DNA from 3 places in the Bradyrhizobium sp. HKCCYLRH2047 genome. Region 1 is predicted to be linked to each of the others. Evidence: predicted binding sites of a transcription regulator. Region 1 holds the regulator's gene; each other region holds the start of a gene.

The links. Region 1 encodes PhoB, which activates phosphate uptake and scavenging genes when phosphate is short. Its sites were predicted from a motif close to TGTCATNNANCTGTCAT; they were not measured.
Region 2: ugpB (sn-glycerol-3-phosphate ABC transporter substrate-binding protein UgpB) is a predicted target of PhoB. The motif match lies at 4,272-4,288, and genes of this name have one in related genera.
Region 3: ACQR1D_RS31210 (Orn/Lys/Arg decarboxylase N-terminal domain-containing protein) is a predicted target of PhoB. The motif match lies at 3,571-3,587, and genes of this name have one in related genera.

Annotation. Positions count from the first base shown of each region.
Region 1 is NZ_JBNPUM010000008.1:216,228-221,557, forward strand. Features, by position in the region: gene pstC (phosphate ABC transporter permease subunit PstC) at 1-190, shown strand, start outside; gene pstA (phosphate ABC transporter permease PstA) at 194-1,075, shown strand; gene pstB (phosphate ABC transporter ATP-binding protein PstB) at 1,072-1,896, shown strand; gene phoU (phosphate signaling complex protein PhoU) at 1,927-2,643, shown strand; gene phoB (phosphate regulon transcriptional regulator PhoB) at 2,660-3,367, shown strand; gene ACQR1D_RS20420 (trypsin-like serine protease) at 3,515-4,831, shown strand; gene ACQR1D_RS20425 (HoxN/HupN/NixA family nickel/cobalt transporter) at 4,999-5,330, shown strand, end outside.
Region 2 is NZ_JBNPUM010000001.1:381,845-387,174, forward strand. Features, by position in the region: gene ACQR1D_RS01795 (sn-glycerol-3-phosphate import ATP-binding protein UgpC) at 1-980, opposite strand, end outside; gene ugpE (sn-glycerol-3-phosphate ABC transporter permease UgpE) at 1,119-1,967, opposite strand; gene ugpA (sn-glycerol-3-phosphate ABC transporter permease UgpA) at 1,967-2,848, opposite strand; gene ugpB (sn-glycerol-3-phosphate ABC transporter substrate-binding protein UgpB) at 2,898-4,217, opposite strand; gene ACQR1D_RS01815 (CaiB/BaiF CoA transferase family protein) at 4,429-5,330, opposite strand, start outside.
Region 3 is NZ_JBNPUM010000022.1:50,831-56,160, reverse strand. Features, by position in the region: gene ACQR1D_RS31220 (hypothetical protein) at 365-577, shown strand; gene ACQR1D_RS31215 (GNAT family N-acetyltransferase) at 586-1,158, opposite strand; gene ACQR1D_RS31210 (Orn/Lys/Arg decarboxylase N-terminal domain-containing protein) at 1,167-3,524, opposite strand; gene cobT (nicotinate-nucleotide--dimethylbenzimidazole phosphoribosyltransferase) at 3,669-4,724, shown strand; gene ACQR1D_RS31200 (histidine phosphatase family protein) at 4,724-5,317, shown strand; gene cobS (adenosylcobinamide-GDP ribazoletransferase) at 5,314-5,330, shown strand, end outside.

The DNA.
Region 1 (5,330 bases):
GATCTCATCGTCGATCTTCGCGCCGGGCACCACGATCTCGGCCGCCATTGCCTCTGAGTTCCAGGAGAGCGACGGCCTGCACCAGTCGAGCCTGATCCTACTCGGCCTGCTGCTCTTCGTGCTCACCTTCTTCGTGCTGGCGAGCGCGCGCCTGATGCTCATGCGGCTCCAAGCAAAGGCGGGAAAATAAGCCATGTCCAGCGCAGATTCGCTCACCGCCGATACGCCGGTCAATCCGATCTATGCGCGCCGACGCCGCAGGGACATCGTGATCCGCGGCCTCTGCGTCGCCGCCGCGCTGTTCGGCGTCACCTGGCTGGCGCTGATCCTGTTCACGCTGTTCTATAACGGCCTCGCCGGCCTCAGCCTGCAAGTGTTTTCCGCCGACACCCCGCCGCCGGGCTCGAGCGAAGGCGGCCTGCGCAATGCCATCGTCGGCTCTCTGATCATGACGGTCATCGGCGTCGGCATCGGCGCGCCGCTCGGCCTGTTCGCCGGCACCTATCTGGCCGAGTACGGCCGCAACGACCGCCTGACCTCGGTGATCCGCTTCATCAACGACATCCTGCTGTCGGCGCCCTCGATCATCATCGGCCTGTTCATCTATGGCGCTGTCGTGGTGCCGATGGGCGGCTTCTCGGCGCTCGCAGGCTCGCTGGCGCTGGCGGTCATTGTCATCCCCGTGGTGCTGCGCACCACCGAGGACATGCTGCTGCTGGTGCCCAACCCGCTGCGTGAGGCGGCCTCGGCGCTCGGCCTGCCGCGATCGCTGGTGATCCGGCGCATCGCCTATCGCGCGGCGCGCTCGGGCCTGATCACCGGCGTGCTGCTGGCCACCGCCCGCGTCGCCGGCGAGACCGCGCCCTTGCTGTTCACTGCGCTGTCGAACCAGTTCTGGAGCCTCAGCCTCTCCAAGACGATGGCCAACCTGCCCGTCACCATCAACAACTTCGTCCAGAGCCCCTATGCCTATTGGAAGCAGCTGGCCTGGAGCGGAGCCCTTCTGATCACTCTGGCCGTGCTCGCCCTGAATGTCAGTGCACGCATTCTCGGCGCCGAGAGGAACGCAAAATGACCGACCTGTCCGTATCCGTCAGCCAGCCCAATCCCGCCGCGCTGAACGGCAAGGTTTTGCCGGAAGCCCCCGCCAAGGTGACCGCGCGCAACCTGAACTTCTATTACGGCGATCACCACGCGCTGAAGAACATCAACCTGTCGCTGGGGACCAACCGCGTCACCGCGTTCATCGGCCCGTCCGGCTGCGGCAAGTCGACCCTGCTGCGCATCTTCAACCGGATGTACGATCTCTACCCGGGCCAGCGCGCCGTTGGCCAGCTCATGCTGGACAACACCAACATCCTCGATCCCAAGCTCGACCTCAACCTGCTGCGTGCCCGTGTCGGCATGGTGTTCCAGAAGCCGACGCCGTTCCCGATGACGATCTACGAGAACATCGCCTTCGGCATCCGGCTGTATGAGAAGATCTCCAAGTCGGAGATGGACGACCGGGTCGAGAAGGCACTGCGCGGCGGCGCGTTGTGGAACGAGGTCAAGGACAAGCTCAACGCTTCGGGCCTGTCGCTGTCAGGCGGCCAGCAGCAGCGGCTGTGCATTGCGCGCACCGTGGCGGTCCGGCCGGAGGTGATCCTGTTCGACGAGCCGTGCTCGGCGCTCGATCCGATCTCGACCGCCAAGGTCGAGGAGCTGATCCAGGAGCTCGCCGAAAACTATACGATCGCCATCGTGACGCATAACATGCAGCAGGCGGCGCGCGTCTCCGACAAGACCGCCTTCATGTATCTCGGCGAGCTGATCGAGTTCGACGACACCAGCAAGATCTTCACCTCGCCGAGCGATCGGCGGACCCAGGATTACATCACCGGCCGGTTCGGCTGACGCCGACGACATTGACTTCAGGAGATCATCATGGCCAGTGAACATACCGCCAAGGCGTTCGACAGCGATCTGCAGGATCTCACCCGGCTGGTGTCGGAAATGGGCGGCCTCGCCGAGCGTCTGATCGTCGATTCCGTCGATGCGCTGGTGCGGCGCGACATCGCACTCGGCCAGAAGGTGGTCGCCACCGACGCCGAGGTCGACAAGCTGCAGCGCATCATCGAGGAGCGCGCCGTTCTTACCATCGCCCGGCGACAGCCGATGGCGGTCGACCTGCGCGAGATCGTCGGTGCGATGCGGGTCGCCACCGATCTGGAGCGCATCGGCGATCTCGCCAAGAACATCGGCAAGCGCGTCGCGGCGCTGGAGAGCGACTTCCATCCGCTCAAGCTGATCCGCGGGCTCGAGCACATGACCGACCTGGTGCAGTCGCAGGTCAAGACGGTGCTGGACGCCTATGCCGCGCACGATTTGCCGGCGGCGATGACGGTGTGGAAGGGCGACGAGGAGGTCGACGCCATCTGCACCTCGCTGTTCCGCGAACTCCTGACCTACATGATGGAGGATCCGCGCAACATCTCGTTCTGCATCCATCTGATGTTCTGCGCCAAGAACATCGAGCGCATCGGCGATCACGCGACCAACATCGCGGAGACCGTCTTCTATATGATCGAAGGCCAGCAGATCATGGACAAGCGCCCGAAGGGCGACATGACGAGCTTCGCATCGACGATCCCCGGCAACTGAGAGAGACGGTTCTGACATGGGCGCCCGAATTCTGGTGGTGGAGGACGAGGAGGCGCTGACGACGCTCCTGCGCTACAACCTCGAGGCCGAAGGCTACGAGGTCGAGACGGTGGCGCGCGGAGACGAGGCCGACACACGGCTGAAGGAGCGCGTTCCCGATCTCGTCGTGCTCGACTGGATGCTGCCGGGCCTGTCCGGCATCGAGCTGTGCCGCCGCCTGCGGGCGCGGTCCGAGACCCGGCAATTGCCGATCATCATGCTCACCGCGCGCGGCGAGGAGAGCGAGCGCGTGCGCGGCCTCGCGACCGGCGCCGACGACTACATCGTCAAGCCGTTCTCGGTGCCGGAGCTGCTGGCGCGCGTGAAGGGCCTGCTGCGGCGGGCGAGCCCGGAGCGGCTGGCGACCGTGCTGTCCTATGGCGACATCGAGCTCGACCGCGAGAAGCGCCGCGTGGCGCGCTCGGGACGGCCGATCGATCTCGGCCCGACCGAATACCGCCTGCTCGAGTTTTTCCTGGAGCATCCCGGCCGCGTGTTCAGCCGTGAGCAGCTGCTCGACAGCGTCTGGGGCCGCGACATCTATATCGACGAGCGCACGGTCGACGTCCATATCGGCCGCCTGCGCAAGCTGCTCAATCCGGGCCGCGAGCAGGACCCGATCCGCACCGTGCGCGGCGCCGGCTATGCGCTCGATGATCGCTTCGCCAAGAGCGAGCAGGTGTAAGGGGCGATCGGGCGTGAGGATGAAGCAGGTGTGAGGCGCGAGGGGGCCCGATTGAGGAGATCGCGGTCCGCTTTCGGCCACGCCGCCGCCGTCTTGATCGTGTCTGCTTCGTGGCCCGTCACGATGTTTCGGTCCCAGCGGACGCCCTTGATCAAGATCATCATCATATCTCTAGCCGTGCTGCTCGGCAGCGCGGCGGGCGCCGCGGCCGCCGAGCTCGAAGACGCGGTCGCCGCGGCGGGAAACGGACAGCACGCCGCGGCGATGCGCCGCCTGCTGCCGCTGGCCGCCAAGGGCGATGCGCGGGCGCAGTTCGACGTCGGCTTCATGGAGGCCTTCGGCTGGGGCCAACCGCGCAACCCCGCCGAGGCGCTGGCGTGGTATCGCAAGGCCGCCGATCAGGGCCTCGCCGTCGCCCAGCATTATCTCGGCATCGCCTATGTCAACGGCGAAGGTGTCGCGAGCAATTATGGCGAAGCCGGCCGCTGGTTCAGCCGCGCGGCAGCGCAGGGCTTCGCCCAGTCGCAATACATGCTGGGCCTGATGCTGCTCGACGGTCGCGGCGTGAAGCAGGACGTCGTGCAGGGCTACGCCTGGCTGGTGATGGCGGGTCGCAGCGGCGTGCGATCGGCCGGCCGCGACGTGCAGAGGGTCAAGCTGACCGAGCCGCAGCGCGTCCAGGCCCAGAGCGCCATTGCGGCCTGGCGGCCGAAGCCGGAATCGGCGGAGGCGGGCGTCGCCGCTCCGCGTCCGGAGCAACTGCTCGGGCTCGACCGCCACATCGGCGAGGTCGTCGATCCCACCTCGTGGCCGGCGTCGTCGATCGGCGTCGTCACCGTCGCGCAATACTCGACCGGCGGCTGGTGCACCGGCACTCTGGTCGCGCCGCGCGTCGTGCTCACCGCCGCGCATTGCGTGTTCAACGGCGTCGCGCAGGTCAGCCCCGGCAATGTCCGCTTCCTGGCCGGCATGAACAGGGGCACGCCGGCGGCATCGTCGGTCGCCGACAAGCTGATCGTGGCGCCGGACTTCGTCCCGACCCGGCACGACAGATGGTCGCTCGACCGCTCGCCCGCCGATTGGGCGCTGATCGTGCTGAAGGATGCGCTGCCGTCGAAGCCGGTCGCGGTCAAGGCGCTGACGCGCGAGGAACTGCAGGCTGCGACATCAGCCGGAACCATCTCCGAGATCGGCTACGGCCAGGAGCGCCGCTATTCGCCGACCGGCCAGCGCAATTGCAGCGCCGGCATGACCAGCGATGCCCGGCTGCTGACGGTGCATTGCCTCGCCAATTTCGGCTATTCGGGCTCGCCGATCCTGGCCGAGGTCGGCGGGCAGCCGACCGTTGTCGGCATCTTCTCGGCGTTCCACGAGGAGACCCGGCTGATGTTCGCCGCGCCCGCAAGCCAGTTCGAGGCCGTCGTGCGGCGCGAGATTGCGGCGCAGAGTGCCTCGGCGCGGTGAGGGGGAGGGGACGAGAGAGGTCCCGCCGCTGGTCACGATCTGTGCGCGACTGGATAGCGGGTTGCCAAGCGAGCGGGCGATCCGGCAAGTGCAGCCGATTTTTTCCTGTAGCTTTCGCCTGCAGCGGGGCTTTACCGAACTGGCCTGGCTCTTGCTATAGTTCGAGTATGACGATTGTTCCAATTGATCATCCTCGTGCCCCGCGGCTGCTGTGGTGGCGGTCGCAGCCCGGCAGGACCGTTGCGCTCGTCGCTGGGCTGGTCGCGGCCAATGCGGTGGCCTGGGCCTGGGCATTCGCGCTCTACGCCGACCGGCCCGCCATCGTCGGCACCGCGATGCTGGCCTGGTTGCTCGGACTGCGCCATGCCGTCGATGCGGACCACATCGCGGCGATCGACAATGTGGTGCGGAAGCTCGTGCAGGACGGTCGCGCCCCGCGCGCCGCCGGCCTCTATTTTGCGCTCGGCCATTCCAGCGTCGTCGTCATCGCCACCATCGT
Region 2 (5,330 bases), on a different contig from region 1:
CCCGGCAGCCGCACGATGATGTCGTTGGCGGTGGCGGAGAGCCGGTCGTCGCTGCCGGCGTCCTGGCGCGCGCCGTAGACATAGGTTTCGGCGCCGACGTGCTCGATCGCTTCGACGCGGAGGTCGAGCCCGACCCCGCCCGCCGGAACGGTGTCGCCGAGCTCGAAATCTTCAGGGCGGATGCCGAGCTGGCCGGCATCGGCGGGAACCGCGTCGGCACCGTGCAACTGGGGACGGAGGCCATCGACCGGCATCAGGTTCATCGGCGGCGCGCCGATGAACGATGCGACGAAGGTGGTGGCGGGCTTCTGATAGATCTCGAGCGGATTGCCGATCTGCTCGACCTTGCCGCCGTTCATCACCACCAGGATGTCGGCGAGCGTCATCGCCTCGAGCTGGTCGTGGGTGACGTAGATCGCGGTGGTGTTGAGCCGGCGCTGCAGCTTGCGGATCTCGACCCGCATCGCGATGCGCAGCTTGGCGTCCAGGTTGGAGAGCGGCTCGTCGAACAGGAACACCTTGGGCTGGCGCACGATGGCGCGGCCCATCGCGACGCGCTGGCGCTGGCCGCCGGAGAGCTGGCGCGGCTTCCGCTCGAGCATGGTGCCGAGCTCGAGGATGCGAGCGGCGTCCTCGACGCGCGTCCTGATCTCCTTCTCGGCCATGCCGCGATTGCGCAGGCCGTAGGCCATGTTGTTGTAGACGGTCATATGCGGATAGAGCGCGTAGTTCTGGAACACCATCGCGATGTCGCGATCGGCCGGCTCGATCGCATTGACGATGCGGCCGCCGATGTCGATCTCCCCCGAGGTGATCGTCTCGAGCCCCGCGACCATCCGCAGCAGGGTGGATTTGCCGCAGCCCGACGGGCCGACCAGCACGCAGAACTGACCGTCGCCGACATCGATATCGACGCCTTTGATGGCTTCGAAGCCGCCCTGGTAGACCTTGCGGACGTTGCGGAGGGTGACGTTGGCCATGGAATGATTACCGGTAGAGGTTGAGCAGCGGGCGGTGGCAGGCGAATGGCGAATGGGGAGTGGCGAGGAGGGGAAGGCGAACGGCTTCTGATGCCCGGATGTCTCTATTCGCTATTCGCCACTCCCTATTCGCCGTCCTCACTTTTCCGTCTCCACCAGCCCCTTGACGAACAGGCGCTGCATGACGACGACGACGAACACCGGCGGCAGCATCGCGAGCACTGCGGTCGCCATGACGATCGGCCACTCCGTCAGCGCGTCGGTCGTCGTGATCATCTTGCGGATGCCGATCTGGATGGTCTGCATGTCGTCGCGCGTCGTGATCAGCAGCGGCCAGAGATATTGATTCCAGCCGAGGATGAACAGGATCACGAATAGCGCCGCCATGTTGGTGCGCGACAGCGGCAGCAGGGTGTCCCAGAAGAAGCGGAACGGCCCGGCGCCGTCGATGCGGGACGCCTCCAGCAGCTCGTCCGGCACGGTCATGAAGAACTGGCGGAACAGCAGCGTCGCGGTGGCGGACGCGATCAGCGGCAGCGCGAGCCCCGCATAACTGTCGAGCATATGGAGGTCGGCGACGATCTTGTAGGTTGGATAGATGCGCACCTCGACCGGCAGCATCAGGGTGATGAAGATGAGCCAGAAGATCGGCATGCGGAACGGGAAGCGGAAGTAGACGACCGCATACGCCGAGATGATCGAGATCGCGATCTTGCCGACGGCGATCGAGAGCGCCATGACCAGCGAGTTCAAAAGCATGGTCGCAACCGGCTCGCGGGTCGAGCCGCTCGTGCCGACGAAGATCGTCTGATAGTAGGTCGACAGGAAGTGCCCGCCCGGCAGCAGCGACATCTGCCCGTTGGCGATCACCGCATTGTCCTGCGTCGAGGCGACGAATGCGAGATAGACCGGGAACGCGACGATCGCGATTCCGATCCACAGGATGACATGCGCGACGTAGCGTCGAATGCCTTCTTGCTCGACCATCAGTAGGTCACCTTGCGCTCGACGAAGCGGAACTGGATCGCCGTCAGCACGATGACGATGACCATCAGAACGACGGATTGTGCAGCCGAGGAGCCGAGATTGCCGCCGAGCAGGCCATCGGTGTAGACCTTGTAGACCAGCGTCTCGGTGGACTTGCCAGGACCGCCGCGGGTCATCGTGTCGATGATGCCGAACGTCTCGAAGAAGGCGTAGACGATGTTGATCACCAGCAGGAAGAAGATGGTCGGCGACAGCAGCGGGAAGGTCACGGTCCAGAACCGCCGCATCGGCCGTGCGCCATCGATCGCGGCGGCTTCGAGCACGCTCTTGGGGATGCTCTGCAGCCCGGCGAGGAAGAACAGGAAGTTGTAGGAGATCTGCTTCCAGGCGGCCGCGAGAATGATCTGCAGCGCCGCCTGGTCGCCGTCGAGCAGCGGATTCCAGTCGATGCCCATGGCGCGCAGATAGCGCGAGATCACGCCGAGCGAGGGATGCAGCATGAAGATCCAGAGCACGCCCACCACCGGCGGCGCCACGGCATAGGGCCAGATCAGCAGCGTCCGGTACAGCGTCACGCCGCGCAGCGGCTTGTCCGCCATGACCGCGAGCAGCAGCGCGACCGACAGCGACGAGAATGCGATGGCGAAGGAGAAGCCGAAGGTGCGGAGAATGGCTTCAAAATAGTCCGGCTGGCTGAGCAGGTCGGCGTAGTTCTCGAACCAGACGAAGCTCGTGGACAGGCCGAACGCGTCCTGCAGCAGGAACGACTGGATGACGGCCTGGATGGCGGGCCAATAGAAGAAGATCAGCACGATCGCAAGCTGGGGAGCGACCAGCACGAACGGCAGCAGCTTTGACTGGAAGATGGCGTTCTTCTGCATGATCGGTCGGCGAGCCGGCAGGCCGCGGGTGGCCTGCCGGCTCTTGGCCTTATTTCACGGCCGTCTTTTCGAACTGGCGCAGCATCTGGTTGCCGCGCTCGACGGCGGCGTCCAGCGCCTGCTTGGCGGTCTTCTTGCCGGCCAGAGCCTGCTCGATCTCCTCCGACCAGACGTCACGCAGCTGCACCATGTTGCCCAGGCGCAGGCCGCGGGAGTTCTCGGTCGGCTCCTTGTTGGTCAACTCGAGCAGCGGGGTCTCCAGATAGGGCTGATCCTTGTAGAAGCCCTCGGCCTTGGCCTTGGCATAGGCGGCCTTGGTGATCGGCAGATAGCCCGACGCCTTGTGGATGTAGACTTGGCGGTCGGTGTCCGAGAGGAAGGTCAGGAACTTGGCGACGCCCTTGTACTCATCGGCCGACTTGCCGCCCATGACCCAGAGCGAAGCGCCGCCGATGATCGAGTTCTGCGGCGCGCCCTTCACGTCGGGGTAATACGGCATCGGTGCGGCGGTGAAGGCGAACTTCGCCTGCGCCTTGACGTTGCCGAAGAACGCCGACGAGGTCAGGTAGATCGGGCATTCGCCCGAGGTGAAGCGGCCCTCGCCGGTGTTGGTGCGGCCGGCGTAGTCATAGGTCTTGTCCTTCTGCAGCTCGACCAGGTTTTCGAGATGCTTGACCTGCAGCGGACCGTTGAACTCGAGCACGGTGTCGAAGCCGTCGAGGCCGTTGGCCTTGCTGGCGAGCGGCACGTTGTGCCAGGCGGAGAGCTGCTCGAGATTGACCCAGGTTACCCACGAGCCGGAGAAGCCGCAGGTCGGGTGGCCGGCCGCGTGGAGCTTCTTGGCGGTCTCGAACAGCTCGGGCCAGGTCTTCGGGATCTCGGCGTTGACCTTCTTCAGCTCATCGAGATTGACCCACATGACGGTGGAGGACGAGTTGAAGGGGAAGGACAGCATTTCGCCCTTCGAGGTCGAATAGTAGCCGGTGATGGCCGGCAGGTAGCTCTTGGGATCGAACTTCTCGCCGGCGTCCTGCATCAGCTTGTAGACCGGCTTCACGGCGCCGGTGGCGGCCATCATCGTGGCAGTGCCGACCTCGAACACCTGCATGATATGCGGGGCATTGCCGGCGCGGAACGCGGCGATGCCGGCATTCATCGTGTCGGCGTAGTTGCCCTTGTAGGTCGGAACGACCTTGTAGTCGGTCTGCGAGGCGTTGAAGTCGTTGGCGAGCTTGACGATGACGTCGTTGTTGGCGCCGGTCATCGCGTGCCACCACTGAATCTCCGTCACCGCGTGTGCGGGTGCGGCGGCGCCAAGGACCAGCGTGGCTGCCGCAGCGGCGGCTGTCCAGAATTGTCGAAGTGACATTAAAAAAATTCCTCCCATGGAACGTCATCGGCGTCGCGGCCGTAGCAGCGCGAGATGACAGTTTTGTGAATGTATAACCGGTTGGATCGTCAGCGGAAAGCGCGTTCGTCGCGGCTTTGCGGCGCAACGCCGCGAGTTGTGCGAGACGGCGCGGCGCCCGGGCGATGCCCGAGGCGACGCTCGCGTTGCGAGACGACAGGCTGATGGCGCTTCACCGCTTGCGCTCTGCGCACACGGTGCCCTCGGACAGCAGGGCCTGGATCTCGGGCTCCGAGTAGCCGAACTCGCTGAGCACCTCCTGGGCATGCTGGCTGAACTTCGGCGGGGTGGAGCGCAGGCTCGGCTTGGTGCGTTCGAGCCGGATCGGCGAGGCGACGCCCTTGTACCAGTCCTTCTCGATGACATCGCCGCGGTGGATCGTGTGCGGATTGGTCAACGCCTGGTCGATCTTCTGCACGGGTCCCGCCGGCAGGCCGGCTGCGAGCAGCCGGTCGCACAGCGGCTCCGCCTCGAATTGGCTGAACACGGCGGCGAGCTCGGCGCGCAGTGCCTCGCGATTGGCGACGCGATCCTTGTTGCGGGCGAAGCGCGGATCGGTGCCGAGTTCCGGCCGGCCGATTTCCTTGGCGAGCTTGCGGAAGGTGCCGTCATTGCCGACGCCGATGAAGATATCGTCGGTCCTGGTCGGGAAGATCGCATAGGGCACGAGGTTCGGATGCTCGTTGCCGGTCAGCGACGGCGGCTTGCCATGCATGAAGTAGTTTGCGGTATGCGGATGCATGATCGCGAGGCCGGTCTCATACAGCGTGACCTCGAGGAACTGACCGAGCCCAGAACGCTGCCGTTCCGACAGCGCCATCAGGATGCCGATCGCGGCATAGAGGCCGGTGGTGATGTCGACCAGCGGCACCCCGATCCGCATCGGCCCGCTTTGCGGCGAGCCGGTCGCGGCGATCATGCCGGTCATCGCCTGGATGATCGCGTCATAGCCGGGATTGCCGCCGCGTGGACCGTCGGCACCGAAGCCGCAGATGCGGCAGTGCACCAGCTTCGGGAATTTCTCGCGCAGCGTGTCGCTGCCGATGCCCCATTTCTCCAAGGTGCCGGGCTTGA
Region 3 (5,330 bases), on a different contig from region 1:
CTCTCCCGGGCGGCTGCGGCGACGTGGACATTGCTATTTTCCGCGCCGTCTCGACAGCCCGGCGGCGGCTGATCATTTTTCCAGAGGCGCCATGAGCTTAGGCCATTTTTTTCGCTCGGCGCAGAAGGGAAACTGGTCCGATGCGCCGGCTGAACGCCATCCTGAAGTCGACCCACGGCCGCGTCCGTCGCGCCGTCTCGCAGTTCGTCGCGATTGCCGCCGCAAGCCTGCCTTCGGTCGGAGCCTGAGCGCCGGTTCCACGAGCTGCGTCAAATATTTGCGTCGGCCGCTTGATATCGGTCAACAGCGGAGGGAGAAGCGCGCTAACATCTCCTCGATCACTGCGTGAGAGGCAGGAGGTTGCATGTCGCGCTACGTCATCCATTTCCTGAAGGACGTGCTGGGCGAGAATGGCCGCCAGTGCGAGATTTGCCAGAGCACGCTGGAGGTTGAGGCCGACAGCGAAGGCGAAGCCGCAGAAATCGCAAAGTCCAGGTTCTGCGAACAGCAGGAGCTGCGCGACTGGTCGCTGCACGCCGACCGCATCGAGGTGAAGGCGGCCGACTTTCCCTCCTGAGCTGCGGCTCAGCGGCTCAGCCCAGCCGGTGCATCGCGGGCCCCGGGGCCGAGCGAGCGCTGCACCATCACGGTGTCGCACCAGCGGCCGTAGCGGTAGGCGACGCCCGGCAGCAGCCCCACTCTGGCGAACCCGAAGCGTTCGTGAATGCCGAGCGAGGCGACGTTGTCGGCGTCGATATAGCCGATCATCTGCCGATATCCCGCCGCGGCGGACGCATCGATCAGCGCCTGCATCAGCAGCCGGCCGACACCACGGCCGAGATGCTCATGGTGGACATAGATCGAATGCTTGACCGCGAACCGATAGGCCGGCCGCTTCCTGAACAGGACCACATAGGCATAGCCCACGACCTCGCCGCGGAATGTCGCAACCAGATGCGGCAGGCGATGATTGCGCAGATTCTTGCGCCGCTGCTTGAGATCGTCCGGCTCCGGCGCGCCGGAACCGGGGGCGCTGTCCTCGACCCCGCGGCGGACGTGCCGCCGGTAGATCGAGAGCATGGCCTCGACGTCCTCGTCGCGTGACGGCCTGACGAGGACCGGCGGCTCGGTATCGCCAGCCGTGATCGTGCTGTCCATGGTTCGAATTACTCTGCGCAGACATAGGTATGGAGCCGGATCCGGCCGGACTCGTCGAGCTCCTTGTACAGCCCCTGAATCTCGACGTCGAAGCCGGGATAGGCGTTGAACGCCCGCTCGAACATCTTGAGGTAATCGATCATCGGCTGGGCGCGCGCGGAGAGCCGCTCGCCCGGAACGATGGTGGCGATGCCCGGCGGATAGACCACGAACGGCGTCGTCGCAACGCGCCCGGCGATCTGGTCGATCGGCAGGTAATCGACCTCGTTGCGCATCAGCGCACGCGCTGCCTCACGCGGCGACATCGCGATCTCCGGCAAATGCTGCGGCTGGAACTGCTTTGCCTGCAGCGCGCTCACCTCGGCGTCGCGATAGAACCGGTGCATCTCGCCGCAGAGGTCGCGCAGCCGCAGCTTGCCGTAGCGCGCAAAGCGCTTCCGGGTGAACTCCGGAATGGCGTCCTCCAGCAGCACGTTGTCATCGTGGAGCCGCTTGAAGGCGACCAGACCGCTGATCAGGGTTCCGGCCTTGCTGGCCTCGACACCCGGCGTCAGCAGGAACAGCAGCGAGTTGAGATCGTTCTTCTCCGCCACGATGCGGTTCTCGCGCAGATATTGCGCGACGATCGGCGCCGGGATGCCGTGGTCGGCATAGCCTCCGGTGGCGCGATCGAAGCCTGGGGTCAGCAGGGTCAGCTTGTTCGGATCGGTCATGGTGAAGCCGGCGGCGAGATCCGGAAAGCCGTGCCATGCGGCCCCGGGCGCGAGCTGCCAGAGGGACGCGTCGGTCGCGAGTTGGTCGGTCGAGATCGCCTCCCAGGCCACATCGTGGCTGGCTCCGGGATTGGCCGCATCGGGAATCGAGACGCGATCCGGCACGAACGGCTCGAAGAACCAGCGCCGTGCCGGATCCTTCTCCTTCTCCTCGAATTCCCTGCGCATCGCCCGGATCTTCTTGCGCAATTCGATGCCGAGCCGGATCGTGTCGTCCCACAGCACCTCGCCGGAGCGGCCCTTCATCATCTGCGCGCCGACGTCCAGCGAGGCGAACAGCGGGTAGAACGGCGATGTCGAGGCGTGCTGCATGAAGCTCTCGTTGAAGCGCCGATGCTCGATCCGCCGCCGCTGCCCCTTGATGTGGCGGTCCTTGACGTGGATCTGCGAGGCCTGGGAGAAGCTCGCGAGCTGCTTGTGGGTCGATTGCGTGGCGATGATGCCTGGTGCGTCGGGTCCGAGATCGCCGAGGCCCATGGCGAAGCGGCCGGCATAGAGCGGGTGGAACTTCATGAACCCCGCCCAGGCCTCGTCGAACATGATGTAGTCGCAGAGGTGGCCGATCCGCTTCAGGATCATCTCGGCGCTGTGGATCGTGCCGTCATAGGTGCACTGCTCGACCACCGCGACGCGGAACGGCCGCTCCTTGCGCCAGGCGTCGGGGTCCTTCACCAGCGGGTTGTCGCGGATTTGTTGCCGCAGGTGCTGCTCGTCGAGCAGGTCCCAGCGCATCGGGCCGATCAGGCCCCAGGGGTTGCGAACTGTCGGGACGTAGATCGGGACGCCGCCCGAGATGAGCAGCGCACCATGATGGGCCGCCTTGTGGTTGTTGCGGTCGAACAGCACGAGGTCACCATCGGTGACCAGCGCGCCCAACACGACCTTGTTGGAGGTCGAGGTGCCGTTGAGGACGAAATAGGTCTTCTCGGCGCCAAAGATTTGCGCCGCTTCCTTCTGCGCGCGCAGCGCCGGTCCCTCATGGGTCAGGAGATCACCGAGATCGAGCACGGAATTGTCAAGGTCGTCGCGAAACACCGCCTCGCCGAGATGCTCGACGAAGATCCGGCCGATCGGGCTGCGGCTGTAGAACACGCCGCCATTGTGGCCGGGACAGGTCCAGAGCTGGTTGCCTTCCTCGGCATAGTCGACCAGCGTGCCGAAGAACGGCGTCTTCAGCGTCTCGGCATATTGCTTTAGCCGGCTGATCAGGTTCTTGGCGATGAAGGCGGGCGTCTCCTCGGAGAGGAAGACATAGCCGTCGATGAAATCGAGCACCTCGACCGGCAGGTCCTCGAAGCGCTTGCGCCGAATCAGCAGGATGATCGGGAAGTCCAGACCGCGCCGGCGCATCAGGTTGATCAGCGACGCCGTCTTGCCTTCCAGGCCCTTCTTGCCCCAATCGACGACCATGCAGCCGATCGCGGCATCCGTCTGCACCGCGATCTCGGCGTCCTCCAGCTTGCGGGCGCGCACCACCTCGAAGCCCGAGCGCTGGATCTCCTCAATGATCTGGTTGAAGCGGACGCCGGCGAGATCGTCGGTCTCGAACACGGGCGCGGCGAACAGGAAGGTGAAGCGGCGGAAGTAATCCATGAGCGTCTTTCGGGCTGGGTGGGGCAGCCACCTGTCGTCACGTTCGATGACGGTTCGATGACAATTGGGCGCCTCACGGAGCTTGTCTCGGCCGTCTCGCGGTGGCAATCGTCCCGAACCCGAGTGACGCTGAAAGGATCCGCGGTGCTTCCTGAATGGATCAGCCTTGATTGTGCGGCCCCGTCCGAACTCCATCGGCAGGCGGCGCTGGAACGCCAGGCGCAGTTGACCAAGCCGTTTGGCGCCCTTGGGCGATTGGAGCAGGTGGCGGTCGAACTGGCGGCGCTGCAGGCCCTGGAACGGCCGGGGGCCGACAGGGTCCCGGTGGTGCTGTTCGCAGGGGATCACGGCATCGCGGCGCAGGGCGTGTCGGCCTATCCGCCGGAAGTGACGGTGCAGATGCTGCACAACTTCGCGGCCGGTGGTGCGGCGATCTCGGTGCTGGCGCGCAGTCTGGGCTGCCCGCTTGAGGTGGTCGACGTCGGGACGCTGGCGCATGAGCCGGTGCCCGGCGTCGTCGTCGACAAGCCGCGGCGCGGCACCCGCGATTTCAGCACCGAGGCGGCGCTGACGCCGGAGGAGGTTGCGTTCGCGGCCGAAGCCGGACGGCGGGCGGTGGTGCGGCAGGCCGATCACGCGCCGCAACTCGTGATCTTCGGCGAGATGGGGATCGGTAATACAACGTCGGCGGCGGCGATCGCCGCCGCGCTGCTGTCCTGTGCGCCTGTCGACACCGTCGGCAGCGGCACCGGGCTCGACGCCGACGGGCGGGCCAGGAAGGCCGCGGTGATCGTCGACGCATTGCGGCGACACGGGCTCACGGCGGGAGCGGCCGTCGCGGACATCCTGAAAGCGGTCGGCGGCTTCGAGATCATCGCGATGGCCGGCGCGATCGTCGCCGCCGCGCAGCGGCGCTGGCCGGTGCTGGTCGACGGCTTCATCGTCTCGGTCGCGGCGCTGGTTGCCGTCCGCCTCAATCCGTCCTGCCGTGCGTGGCTGCTGTTCTCGCATCGCTCGGCCGAACGCGGCCACGCCATTGTGCTCGACGCGCTCGGCGCGCGTCCTCTGATCGACCTCGATCTGCGGCTCGGCGAGGCCTCCGGCGCCGCCACCGCGCTGCCGATCATCCGGCTGGCTTGTGCGCTTCACGGGGGCATGGCGACCTTCGCGGAGGCCGCTGTATCAGGAGCCAAGCCCTGATGCGGATCGATCTGCTGCGGCACGGGACGACGGGGCGGGACGGCCATCTCGACGGCCGTACCGACCCGCCGCTCAGCGACCTCGGCTGGGATCAATTCCGGCGGCAGACGCAGAGCCGGATCTGGCGCAGCGTTGTCAGCTCGCCGTTGGCGCGCGCACGTGCGGCGGCGGAGGACTATGCGCGACAGGCCGGCTGCGCGCTGGACATCGATGCGGACTGGAGCGAGCTCGATTTCGGGCACTGGGACGGGCGAAGCCGCCGTGACCTCGCCGCCGAGCCCGGGGGGAAAGGTTTGCTCGACGCCTTTCATGCTGATCCCACAGTCCGGGCACCGGGCGGTGAGAGCTGGGTCGATCTGCGAGCGCGTGTCACGCGCGCGACTGATCGCATTCTGGCAAAGTCCGAGCCTGCGCCGGTTCTGGTGGTGACGCATGGCGGCGCCGTGCGTGCCGCGCTGTCGCATCTGCTCGGCTGGCCGCTGCGCCAGCTATGGAGCCTGCGTATCTGTCCCGGCACGCGGATCACACTCGAAGCCGGGCAGGGCGATGATGGTGTAGCTTGGGGCGAAATCGTCGAGATCATTCAGCCATGACGCTTCGTGAATT